DNA from 3 places in the Arthrobacter sp. 05T45 genome. Region 2 is predicted to be linked to each of the others. Evidence: riboswitches for the same ligand, from Rfam matches in the RefSeq annotation. Region 2 holds a riboswitch; each other region holds the start of a gene.
What was found. A riboswitch is a leader RNA that binds a small molecule or an ion and turns the genes downstream of it on or off. The one in region 2 is predicted to bind cyclic di-AMP.
Positions count from the first base shown of each region.

Region 1: another riboswitch for cyclic di-AMP. It lies ahead of AC1DGD_RS11390 (hypothetical protein); the one in region 2 lies ahead of AC1DGD_RS20330 (NlpC/P60 family protein).
Region 3: another riboswitch for cyclic di-AMP. It lies ahead of AC1DGD_RS18380 (aggregation-promoting factor C-terminal-like domain-containing protein); the one in region 2 lies ahead of AC1DGD_RS20330 (NlpC/P60 family protein).

Region 1 covers NZ_JBFTKI010000009.1:89,259-93,418, reverse strand. Annotated here, with positions in the region: gene AC1DGD_RS11405 (DNA alkylation repair protein) at 1-337, shown strand, start outside; gene AC1DGD_RS11400 (cation:proton antiporter) at 396-1,601, opposite strand; gene AC1DGD_RS11395 (hypothetical protein) at 1,598-1,846, opposite strand; cyclic di-AMP (ydaO/yuaA leader) riboswitch at 2,048-2,250, shown strand; gene AC1DGD_RS11390 (hypothetical protein) at 2,258-2,944, shown strand; gene AC1DGD_RS11385 (sensor histidine kinase) at 3,090-4,097, opposite strand; gene AC1DGD_RS11380 (response regulator transcription factor) at 4,090-4,160, opposite strand, start outside.
Region 2 covers NZ_JBFTKI010000032.1:23,296-27,455, forward strand. Annotated here, with positions in the region: gene AC1DGD_RS20320 (iron-dependent transcriptional repressor DtxR) at 1-54, shown strand, start outside; cyclic di-AMP (ydaO/yuaA leader) riboswitch at 205-419, shown strand; gene AC1DGD_RS20325 (M23 family metallopeptidase) at 424-1,245, shown strand; cyclic di-AMP (ydaO/yuaA leader) riboswitch at 1,382-1,551, shown strand; gene AC1DGD_RS20330 (NlpC/P60 family protein) at 1,847-2,605, shown strand; gene AC1DGD_RS20335 (HNH endonuclease) at 2,825-3,325, shown strand; gene mobA (molybdenum cofactor guanylyltransferase) at 3,420-4,091, shown strand; gene AC1DGD_RS20345 (DUF6457 domain-containing protein) at 4,113-4,160, shown strand, end outside.
Region 3 covers NZ_JBFTKI010000025.1:19,339-23,498, forward strand. Annotated here, with positions in the region: gene AC1DGD_RS18375 (sensor histidine kinase) at 1-1,275, shown strand, start outside; cyclic di-AMP (ydaO/yuaA leader) riboswitch at 1,459-1,618, shown strand; gene AC1DGD_RS18380 (aggregation-promoting factor C-terminal-like domain-containing protein) at 1,618-2,457, shown strand; gene AC1DGD_RS18385 (bifunctional glycosyltransferase family 2/GtrA family protein) at 2,619-4,052, shown strand; gene AC1DGD_RS18390 (glycosyltransferase family 39 protein) at 4,053-4,160, shown strand, end outside.

The DNA of each region.
Region 1 (4,160 bases), on a different contig from region 2:
GCGGGACCTTGTGGATCCGCTCGCCGTCGACGTCGTCGGGCCCCTGGTGGACGGACTCGATGTTCTGGCCAGGGTGCGGGCCGACAGCGTGCTGGACCGGTGGGTGCGCGAGCCCGATGCCTGGCTGCGCCGGGCCGCGCTTCTCTCGCCGTTGCTGGCGCTGCGCGCGGGCGCGGGGGACTGGGACAGGTTCCTCCGGCACGCCAACGCGGTGCTCGGCGAGCCGGGCGGGACGTTCGACGCCGACGGCACAGCTGTCCGGGATGCCGTCTCCCGGGTCCTGGCAGAGATGGCAAAGTGGAGGCCGGAGCTGCAATTCACGTCCATTGGAGAATGACGCTCCGAAATTTCGCCGCCGGCTCGGCTTTGGCCCAGGCATTTAGACATCCGGACTGTCAGGCCTTCGGACCCCCCGGATCGCCCTGCCCAACGGCGCTGCCGGAATTTCCGGACTTGCCGCCGGCATTTGCCGGGACCGCGAAAGTCCTCGCCGCCCGTGACCCGGCGACGGCGCCCGCGGCTATGGTGACCAGCGCTCCCACCAGCAGGGCCGCGGCTTCGCCTGGGAGCAGGACCTGAAGCTGCGTGCCGATGCTCGCCGCAGCCACCGGTACGCCAAGCTGGGCCGCCGACAACACCCCCAGCGACAGTGGGAGTCCCAGGAAAGCCAGGTCGGCGTGGGCCAGCAGGGCCCCGGCCCCCAGCAACAGGCCGAGGGCCATCATGTCCGGGTGCCCGGCCAGGTCCCTTAGCGTCAGCGATGCACCCAGCCACACGAAGAAGAGCGGATCCAGGAAGCCGTCGCTGAGCGCGAACAGTTGCCGGGCCAGCCGCCGCGGTTCGCCGACCGCAGCCATCACCAGGCCGAAAGAAAAGCCTGCCATCATCACAGACACATTGCTCCATGTCGCGACACCGGCCAGGGTGAAGAGCACGGCCAGCTGGATCCGTAGCTCCAGGGCAAACTTGCGGCTTTCCGAGAGCCGGTGCACGCGCCGACGGATTCCCTGGCGCTCCAGCCAGCGCAAGCCGACAAAGAGCACTACCGCGCACCCGGTCACCGCGAGGACACCCAGCGCCGCCTGGACTGCGTGGGGCGGATCCACCAGGAGCGGCAACGCCACAATGCAGGCTGTGTCGGCTATTGCCACCTGCGCTGTCATAGCGACGACATCTGGCCCGCCGAGGCGCAGGGAATCGACGATTGGAAGCACCAGGGCGGCCGACGAGGAGGCCAGCAGCACGACGTAGAGGGGAGCATGTCCAGTCCCGAACAGCAGTCCGATGCCGGTTCCGATCACCACCGCTGCCGCTGCGGCCACCATCGCCCGGCGGGAGCCTTTGCCGAGGGCGCCACGGATGTGCGGATCCCGCACGGGAACGTGGGTGCCTGCCACGAACATCATCAGCGCAAACCCGATATTGGCCAGCAGGGTGAACGTCGGGTCCGCGGGGTCCACCAGGGCCAGGCCTGAGCGCCCGATCGCGATGCCGGCCAGCAGCTCACCCAGCATGACAGGCAAGTGCCAGCGCGCCGGCAGGGCCAGCAGGGGGCCAGCCAAGGCGATGACGGCGATCAGCGCCAGCGACAGGAAGGTCACGGTTCGCGGCGGCCGGCCGGCGCCGGGCCTGACCGCCGTTCCACCACCGCATAGGCCTTGCCGTCCAGGAAAGCCCAGTCGTTGACAACCATGTACCCGAGCGCGTCCACCCGGTCATTGAGGATGTGCTCGTCGAAACCCCCGTCGCGCGGTTCCGCGTCCCATGTGCTCACGTGGACGTCCCCGCCGTCGAGGATCAGCAGCTCGGTGTTGACGTCGAAATCCTCTTGGGGCTGAGTGCTCAACTGGCAGATGGCGACACAATGGCTGTTCATTTTCGGGCCTCCGCTTCCGGTGGTGCTGATGGCATCATCCTATGTTCGGAAACGGCGCCGCCCTATGGGCAAATTGCGGCCCGGCATCACGGCTCCGTTACCTGAATGTGACTTTCGGGTGCGGTTCGCGCTACGGTTGATGAGTGCCTGTTGTCTCCGATACGGGCGCTCCCCAGCCGATTGCCTAACTCTGCCGCGGCCCGGGGGTAACTCGCATCAACGTCCGGCAGAGACGGGGAAACCACTTTTGATCTGCTGATATGCAGGTCTTGGGGTGAAGCCGCACAGTGCCCGCAACGACGGGCCCGGGAGTGCGGCCGGGTGCCTCCCATCCGAATCCGACAGCTCACCTCGCAGGCATTGGGAGAGGCTACATTTTTCATGACTTCAGTCAATACTTTTGCGCGCCATGCCGCCGTCCTCGCCGCCGCATCCGGCCTGGTCCTGACCAGCGGAATGGCCGCCAACGCCGCCACCGCCCCCGTGCAGCGTGACTCTGCTCCGGCGTCGAACGTCGACGTCACCGGACAGGTCAGTGCCCCCGTCAGCGCCGATTCAAGCGTCAAGATCAGCTTCGAGCGCCCCGCAGTGGATTCTGTTGCCGCGCCGGTCATCGAACAGCCCGTCGCACCGGCTCCGGCTCCCGCTGCAGCCCCGGCGGCAGCGCCCAAGGCTCCGGCCAAGCCGGTCATCCAGGTGCAGGCCGCTCCGGCAGCAGCTCCGGCAGCAGCGCCGGCCGCGGCGCCCGCGGGCGGACGCAACGCCATCATGCTCTCGGCCGCCTACAGCCAGGTGGGCATCACCCAGGACTGCACCGCCATGGTGGAAAAGGCCCTTGGCGCCGCGGGTAAGCCCGTTGGCGACATCGGTCCCCGCGCGTTCCTTGGCCTTGGAACCGTTGTGGCGACGCCGCAGCCCGGTGACATGGTGGTCCAGTCCGGCCACGTCGGCATCTACGCCGGCAACGGCCAGGTGGTCAGTGGCGGCATGAACGGCAAGAACCAGACCATGGTCCACCCGCTGTCCTGGCTCACCGCGACCGGCGGCGTGACGTTCGTCCGCGCCTAAGCCGCACGGCCCCGACCCGGGGCCAGACAGTCCGGAAAGACCGGCGCTCGAGTTCCCTTGGGGGCAACTCGACCGCCGGTCTTTCCTGTCTCCGCATTCGGGAGTCCGGGATCCCGATGGCATATCTTTCCCCGGCGGATGGACCTCAGGGATTCCCGCTGCCCATGAGCGGAAGCGTCAACTTCATGACGGTTCCCTCGTCGCCCGTCGCGGCCACTTCGACGCTGCCCCCGGCCGCGACAGCAATCTCCCGGACCAGGGCCAGGCCGATGCCAAAGCTCCGCTGTCCCTGTGAGGTGCCGGTGCCGGCCGTCCGCACGAACCGGTCAAAGATCCGGGCCTGATCGACGCCGGTGATTCCGGTCCCGGAGTCCGCCACCGTGATCACGGCGCGCTTCTGCTCGATTGAGGTCGTGATGGACACGCGGCCGCCCGGAGGCGTGTGGGCCAGCGCGTTGTCCGCCAGGGCCAGCACGGCACGCCGCAGCGCATTCTTCTCGATCCGGGCCAGCGGCCGGGCATCGGCAGAGAATTCCAGACGCACCTGGCGCTGCTCTGCCACCTGCTGGAGGCTGCCGGCGACGCTGGCGGCAGCGTCGGCGAGGTCGGCAGGGGGCGCGGAACGGTCCGGGGCCTCCGCGGTTGCCGCGAGGAGCAGTTCGTTGACAATCCCTGTCAGCGTCGCGGCGTCCTCCCGGATCCGGGCCAGGTCGTGGCTTTGCCTGGAGCCGGGCACAGTGTTGCGCTGGGCCAGCTGGATCCTGGTGTCCAGGATGGTCAATGGCGTGCGCAATTCGTGGCTGGCGTCCTGGACAAAACGCCGCTCCCTTGCCAGGGCATCACTGAGGGGACGAATCGCGCTGCGCGCACTGAGCCACCCGACGATTCCGGCCAGCAGGATTCCCGCCACCCCGGCGATGATCATGGCTTCGAGGACGTCCTTGGAATCCAGGTAGGTGTAGGCCGTCCCGGCCCCCGCCGTGCCCGGCACTTCAGGATGGGCCAGTTGGTTCGTGAGGTATAGCGCCGTGGCGGCGAGCAGCCCGAGAACCATGACCGCGCACGCAGCACTGATCCGCACCGCGACCTTGAGGGAAGCCTTGCGCAGGATGGAGTGGTCCGGATTTCCGCCGGCCGGCCGTCCGTCACTCATGGGCTTCGCCGATCTGGTATCCGAGGCCGTGCACCGTGCGGATCACTGCTTTGGAGATCTTCC
Region 2 (4,160 bases):
GCCCTGGAACTGCCGCCCGAGGTTGCCGCGCACGTCTTTGTAACAGTCGCCTGACCAGCCACTACGCGCCGGTCATGGGACGACCCATGAGTTGTCCACAATTGCGGTTACGGATTTATTACCGGGCGGCTTAATCGCCTATAGTTAGTGCCCAGTACCGATACCAAAGCGTTACCTGATCCGAAGCCGAGCCCTGCCAGCGGATCAGTCGCAGAACTACCTCCTGGCAGGGGCGGGGGAACCACTTTCGGCTGCTACTTCGGCAGCCTTGGGGTGAAGTCCGTCAGCGGCAAGCAGCTTCCACCGAAGGATCCCCTGGGGATGCATCTGTGCGTGGCTGCTTGCAACGGCGGACCGGGTCTTTGATCTCTCTGACCCGAATCCGACAGCTAACTTCGCAGGCCATCCAGAGAGGAACCGTTCTTGACCACCCAGACCTCGAGGGGCCGTCGCCGCGCGACCGGTCCCGCTCCGGAGCCGCGTCCCGTCGTCGCACACACGGCCGAACGCCCGCGGGACGTGCACCGGGATGAACGCCGTCGCCGTCGCAGTCCGTTCCGCCAGGTCACGGACTTTGCCGCGGCCAGCGGGGTCGGGCAGAAGGCCGGGATCGCCCTGGCCGCAACTGGTCTGGTTCTGACCGTGACGGTCCCCGTCACGAGCCCGGTGATGGCTTCGAATCCGGGCGGGTCCGGCGCACTCTCCGCTGCCGTGCAGCCGGATGTCACCGCTGCTGCCGCCGCCAAAGTCGACTTCAACCGCACGGCCGTCACCACGAAGGGCGATCCGGACGGGAAACTCAAGCAGCTGCTGAGCGCCCAGTCTGTGGGCACCATCACCCGCGCGGCATCGGCCGGCACCCTGGGTGCGCCGCTCGACCAGCTGGTCACGGCCTCGCCCTTCGGCTACCGTGTCAGCCCCATTACCGGGGGCGCGGGGGAGTTCCACCGCGGCCAGGATTTCGCCGCCCAGTGCGGCACGGCGGTCCACGCGGCCGCCAGCGGCACCGTGACCTTCAACGGCTGGCATCCCTTCGGCGGGGGGAACCGCGTGGTCATCGATCACGGCAACGGCCTGGAGACCACGTACAACCACCTGTCCTCGGCCTCGGTCAAGGTCGGCCAGAAGGTTTCCCGCGGTGACGTCGTCGCCATGAGCGGAACCACCGGCGCCTCCACGGGCTGCCACCTCCACTTTGAAGTGATGGTCAACGGCGATGTCGTTGACCCGCTCGGCTGGCTCTAAAAAGCCGATGGGCTGCTCTCAACTTCCTGTGACACGCCGTGATCTGAATGTGACATTGGATCCGGACTGCTGTAGGGTTTGAAGCACGCCAACTTTTCCGAAGTTGGCGCTCTTGAGTGGATTGCCTAGCTCTGCCACCGCTCAAGGTCCGTTCGCATTACATCGTCTGGCAGGGGCGGGGGAACCAATTTTGGCCTTCGAAAGAAGGCCTTGGGGTTAAGTCGTAAAGCTTCCCAGGAAGCAGCGCGGCCGGGTGACTCCCATCCGAATCCGACAGCTCACCTCGTAGGCATTGGGAGAGGCTACTTTCGTGTCTTCACGCCACAATTCTGCGCGCATGCGCACCGGCGAGGCTCTGTCGAGCCCGCTGGAATCCACATCACGTGCCGCCCTTGCCGGCGCCCGGATTGGATCACGTTCCGCAGGCTCAATCTCTAGCGAGCCCGGACAGCATGCAGTTTCCGCTTTTGGCGCGTCTTCGCAGTACACCCTTCGCTAAGTAACCCATTTCGGGGCGATCCGGCGTACCCCCAAGATGCCGGAGCGTCCTCAGTCCGTGCCCGAAAGCGCGCGGTCCAAGGATCACGAAAGAGAGAACTTAATGACTACTCGTGCAAACGTTGCACGGCACCGCGCCGAGGTCACCAAGACCAACTCGCTGGCTGTTATTGCTAAGGCTGTCGGCGACAACGCCGGCGGCGTGGGCCGTCAGGCTGCGGTCATCGCCGCAGCTTCCGGTCTGGTTCTGACCAGCGGAATCGCAGCCAACGCTGCTGAAACCAATGTTCAGCGCGAATCCACCTCCGCTTCGGCCCTGGAAGTCCAGTCCGCAGCTCCGGCCACCATCTCGGCCGCTTCCACCATCGCGATCTCCTACGAGAAGCCCGCCGTGACCACCACGCCGGCTCCCGTCGTCGAGGCTCCCAAGCCCGTCGTCAAGGTCCAGGACGCCACGGCCACCCGCGCCGGCGGCACCGAGCTTGGCGTCAGCGGCGGCGTCGCTGCCCAGGCCCCCGCCGGCATCGGAAGCGGCGCAGGCGCGACCATCGCCGCCGCTGCCTACGCACAGATCGGCGTGGCGCAGGACTGCACCGCCCTCGCCACCAACGCCCTGGCCGCGGCAGGCATCCACTACCACGGCTGGCCGGCAGGTTACCTGTCCCTGGGCCGCACCGTGAGCGCCGCCGAGGCACGCCCGGGCGACCTCGCTTACTACCAGAACGGCGGCGTGGGCATGGCTCACATCGCGGTCTACGTCGGCAACGGCATGGCAGTGCACGGCGGCTGGAACGGCGGCACCACCGCGCTGTACAGCGTCAACGTCGGCTCCGGCCCGGTCTTCATCCGCGTCGGCGCCTAAGCACCAACCCCAGCATTCCGAAAGACCCCCGCCTGCAGGCGGGGGTCTTTTGCGTTGCCGCGCAGTGAACTTTCCGCGCCGGGGACCGCGCCGGTGAAAAAATATTCGGTGATCCGGCACTTGAGTGTTTACTCTTGTGTTGTCGATCCATAGCCCGACCATGCAGAGGGCAGCCGGCCCTCGTGCCGCTGGCGGGTGCGGCCGTGAAGAGGTATGCGGATGCGCACTCTCGTTCTGAATGCTGGATATGAACCGCTGGCGGTCATCACCTTCCGCCGGGCGCTCGTCCTTGTCCTGACCGGAAAGGCCAGCGTGGTGGCCGAAGGGGACGACCCCGTGGTCGGCCCCCAGGACATTTTGGGCCGCCCGTCCGTGATCCTGCTGAACCGCTACATCCGGCCCAGGTACAACACGATGACTGCGGTGAGCCGCCGCGGCGTGCTGCGCCGGGATGCCCACCGCTGCGCGTACTGCGGCAAGGCTGCCCACACCATCGACCACATCCAGCCCAAATCGCGGGGCGGGGCCGACTCCTGGGAGAATCTGGTGGCGGCGTGCCTGCGGTGCAACAACGCCAAGAGCGACCATACGCCGGCGGAGATGGGCTGGAAGATCGGTTTTGTTCCGGGCCCGCCAAAGGGTGCCATCTGGCAGATCAAGGAACTCGAGAAGCCGACGCCGGCCTGGGATCCGTTCCTGCTGCCTGAATCGGCTGCCTGATCTGCCCCCTTGCTGATTGATCAGCCGGTGAAGACGCTGCCGGCGCACGTGACGGCTTGTTCGGTGGCCGCTGGCGCCGCGCTAGGCTGAAACGATGGAGTTCGATGCCATCATTCTCGCCGGGGGCCGGTCCTCACGCCTCGGCGGCGTGCCCAAATCCGGGCTGGTCTACGACGGCGCCACCCTCCTGGAGCGGTCACTGCGGGCCGCCGGCGCGGCGGGGCGCACCGTCGTCGTCGGCCCCGACCCCGGGGGCCTGCCCGGCGGCGTCCTGACCTGCCGGGAAGAGCCGCCCTTCGCGGGTCCGGCCGCAGCCATCGCGGCGGGGCTGGCCGCCCTGGCCGCCGATCACGCGAGCCGGCACGCAGCAGCCGCGCCCTATACCCTCGTCCTGGCGTGTGACATGCCCCGGTCGGAAGGCGCGGTCCATGCCCTGGCCGAGGCGCTGGCCGCGTCCGGTGCAGGCACGCCGGAAAGGGACGCGGCCGACGGCGTCATGGCCGTCTCGGCCGACGGCCGGAAACAGCCGCTCGCGGGCTTTTATGGCACGGCCGTGCTACATCGTTCTGTCGCGGACGCCGCGTCCCGGGACCGGCTGGAAAACGCGTCGGTGTTCGCCCTTCTTGCTAGGCTGGACGTGCGGGAAGTTCGCGTTCCCCCGGGTTCCACGGATGACGTCGACACCTGGGATGACGCGTCCGCACTGGGGGTATCCGGCAGGATTCCCGACGGCGGTCCGGGCTCCGGCCCGGCTCTGCACAGCTGAACTCGACCATGGAGGCAAACGGTGAAAAGCCAGGACGAAACACTGGAAGACTGGTGCCGTGCCCTGCTC
Region 3 (4,160 bases), on a different contig from region 2:
AAGAGCCTCTCCCCCGCCGACAACAAGGTTCTCCTGGCCCTCACCCCGAGCGGCGTGTCCGTGGACCGCAGCCTTTCGGCCGGCGCCTACCGGCTCACGGCGGCGCGAACACCGTACGGCGACGTGATTGTGACCGGACTCCCGCTGGCAGAAAAACAAAGCACCCTGGCCTCCCTGGTCTGGACCATGGTGGTGGTGTCCGCAGGCGGGCTCGTGCTGATCGGGCTCGCCGGCACGGCCCTGATCCGGCGGACCATGAAGCCGCTGGAACAGCTCTCCGAGGTTGCCACCAAGGTCTCCCGTCTCCCGCTGGACGCCGGCGAGGTGGCGCTCGGGGTCCGCGTCCCGACGTCGGCGGCCCATCCCGGAACGGAAGTGGGCAGCGTGGGCTACGCGCTGAACAAGATGCTGGACAACGTCTCCAACGCTCTCGAGGCGCGGCAGGAGAGCGAGATGAAGGTCCGGCAGTTCGTCGCCGACGCCTCGCACGAACTCCGCACCCCGCTGACGGCCATTCGCGGCTACACGGAGCTGATGCGGATGACCGAGCATTTCACCCCCGACGGCGAGAGGTCCCTCGCCCGTGTGCAAAGCCAGTCCGAGCGGATGACCACGCTCGTGGAGGACCTGCTGCTGCTGGCGCGCCTGGACGAGGGACAGCCGCTCAAAATCTCCGACGTCGACCTCACCCAGCTGGCCATCGAGACGGTCAGCGATGAGAAAGTCATGGCCCCGGACCGCATCTGGCAGCTGGAACTTCCGGACGAGCCCGTGGTGGTGCGCGGTGATGCGACCCAGCTTCACCAGGTCCTCGCCAACCTGCTGTCCAATGCGCGCAAGCACACGGAACCCGGGACCAAGGTGGTCACGGGCGTTATGCGCTCGGCTGACGGCAGTGCCGTGGTCACCGTGACAGACAATGGCAGCGGCATCGCCCCGGAATTTATCGGCCGGGTCTTCGCCCGCTTCACCCGGGCCGACGCCTCGCGCACCAATCCGGCGTCGAACCCCGCAGCTGTCCCCGCCGATTCTGCCGTCGCGACGGCGAGGGTCGGGTCCGGGGCTCCCGCACGCTCGTCCTCCGGCGCCGTTTCCGGCAGCCGCGGAGGTCACGGCACGGCGACCGCCGCGCCGACGTCCGAGGGCACCAGCGGGTTGGGCCTGTCCATTGTCCAGTCGATCGTGGAGGCCCACGGAGGAACAGTCGAGGTCACGTCCCGGCCGGGCCGCACGGAGTTCGCCGTGCGGCTGCCCGCCTCGCCGCCGCCGGCGTAACCGGAACGGCCGCCGTCGGCGCAAACGGCCCGGAAGGTCGACCGGCGAGCCCGGCGCAACCCGACACCCCGGCACTGTGACTCCTGTTACCAAAATGTGACTTAAGCAGCCGGGTCCTGTAGCGTCGTTAGCGTGCGCCGCCATCGGTGCCGCATATCCGGACGGACGCCAAACTCTGCCGCTTCCCGGATTCCGCTGGACCAGGCAGAGGCGGGGGACCCAGAGTTCCCGGGCAATCTGCTTTCATGCGCCCTCGGGGTGAAGCCGACACGTGATGTTCCGTGCGGCCGGATGACCTCATCCGAACCCGACAGCTAACTCCGCCGGCGTTGAGAGGCCACCATGACTGAATTCCAGGTACAAACACGCCCTGACGGCGGTTCGCATTCCCGCTCAGTTGGCGCCGCCAAGTCGCGCCACCGCGCCGAACCGGTCAAGCAGGCATCCGCCCTGTCGCGGTTCGCCGCCGGGCTCGGTGTAACCGGCCGCCGTGCCGCCGTCGTCACCGCCGCGTGCGCGCTGCTGCTGGGTGGCGGCGCCGCGAGCCAGGCGGCAGAGCCGGGCGCCCACACGGCGAACGTTGCGAGCCAGACGGCCACGATGGCTGACCCGCTGGCCAAGCTCAACTTCGAGCGGGTCCAGGTGGCTGGGCCGACCGCTGCCACGGAAAAGAACGTGGCTCCCCAGATCTCGGAGGTTAGGGCAGCCGAAGCGCTGATCCACGCGCCCGCTGCTGCCGCACCGGCAGCCGCGGCAGCACCTGCTCCGGCCCCCGCGGCAGCCCCCGCACCTGCTCCGGCTCCCGCGGCGGCCCCCGCTCCGGCACCGGCAGCCGCTCCGGCACCGGCACCGGCAGCCGCGCCGGTCGCAGTCGACGACCCCGCCGGCGCGCAGGCCTACGCCGCGTCCCAGCTGGGAAGCTATGGCTGGGCATCCGGCCAGATGCAGTGCCTGCACAAGCTGTGGACCAAGGAATCCGACTGGAAGACCACCGCCACGAACGCCAGCAGCGGCGCCTACGGCGTGGTCCAGTCCCTGCCCGCCTCGAAGATGGCGAGCGCCGGCGCCGATTACATGACCAACTACCGGACCCAGATCAACTGGGGCCTGAACTACGTCAAGTCGCGCTACGGTTCCCCCTGCGGTGCCCTGAACTTCCACTACGCACACAACTGGTACTAAACCGGCACTAGCCGCCCCCCGCCCTGGAGGCCCCGGATCCGCATGGATCCGGGGCCTCTTTGCGTCTCCACGGCCGGACCGGCCCCGGCGGCCCGGACTTCCACAGCCCCCGCACAGCTTGACCCTAAAGCCCTCATATGGGCCGCCGGGAAAGTTGAGCCATGACATTCACAGACCAGGCCACAGGAACCCTGCCCCGCTCCACGGCGACGCCGGCCGGCCCGGCGGCCCCAGGGGCACCCTCGGGGCTTGCCCTGGCCGACGCACCCGTCCCGGGCCCGATCGCCGGGGCCCTGACCGTCCCCGGCGGCCGGCGCACGGCCATTGATACGCGCGCCAGCACGCCCCTGCTGGACGTCACCATCCCGGTCTTCAACGAGGAACGGGACCTCGAGGCCTGCCTGCGCCGGCTCCACGCGTACCTGCTCGGCGCCTTCCCGCATTCCTTCCGGATCACCGTGGCGGACAACGCCAGCACCGACGGAACGCTCAAGGCCGCGGAACGGGTAGCCCGCGAGCTGCGCGAAGTGACGGTGGTCCATATGGCAGAAAAGGGCCGCGGAAACGCACTCCGCAAGGTGTGGCTGGCCTCGCCGTCGCCGGTCCTGGCGTACATGGATGTGGATCTTTCCACTGATCTGGCGGCCCTCGGCCCGCTCCTTGCCCCGCTCATTTCCGGGCACTCCGACCTGGCGATCGGGACACGGCTGACCCGCAACTCCCGCGTGGTCCGCGGACCCAAACGGGAATTCATCTCGCGCAGCTACAACTTCCTGCTCCAGGCCCTCATGGGCGCCCACTTCAGTGACGCGCAGTGCGGCTTCAAGGCGATCCGGGCGGACGTGGCCCGGCAACTGCTTCCCCACACGCTGGACAACGCCTGGTTCTTCGACACCGAGCTGCTGGTCCTGGCAGAAAAGTGCGGCCTGCGCGTCCACGAAGTCCCGGTGGACTGGACCGACGACCCGGATTCCAGCGTGGACATCGTCCAGACGGCCCTCGCGGACTTGCGCGGCATGGCACGGTTGAGCCGGGACCTGGTCTCGGGCCGGATCCCGGTTCCCGACCTGCGCGCGGCCCTGGCCCGCGGACCGCTGCCGGCCGCCTCGCGGGCACAGGAACAAAGCCCCGGCGGAAGCCTCTTCGGACAGCTCGTCCGCTTCGGCAGCATCGGGGTGGCCTCCACCCTGGCCTACCTGGCGATTTTCCTGCTCTGCCGCGGGTTCATGGACCCGCAGCTGGCAAACTTCCTCGCCTTACTCACCACTGCCGTGGCCAACACTGCGGCCAACCGGCGCTTCACGTTCGGCATCCAGGGCGGCAGCCAGGCGGCTCGCCACCATTTTGAGGGGCTGCTGGTCTTCGGCATCGGGCTGGCCCTGACCTCGGGCGCACTCGCCCTCGTTCACGCCGCGTCGGGAGCGGCCCCGGAACGCTGGCTTGAACTGCTCACGGTTACCGCCGCCAACCTGGCCGCCACGGCCGTGAAGTTCCTGCTCTTCCGGTTGGTGGTTTTCCGCCACAGGCCCGCCGCTGCCGTTCCGGCGCCCGGCGCCCCCGATCCTTCCCTCCCCCGCACAGAAAAGGCCAAGTAAATGACGGCAACCATCAGTCCCACCGCCGGAGCCCAGGGCGGTTCCCCGGCCGGCAGGCTGCCGGCCGCCGAGGAACAGCCACACCAGGTTCCCGGAGACGGCGGGACG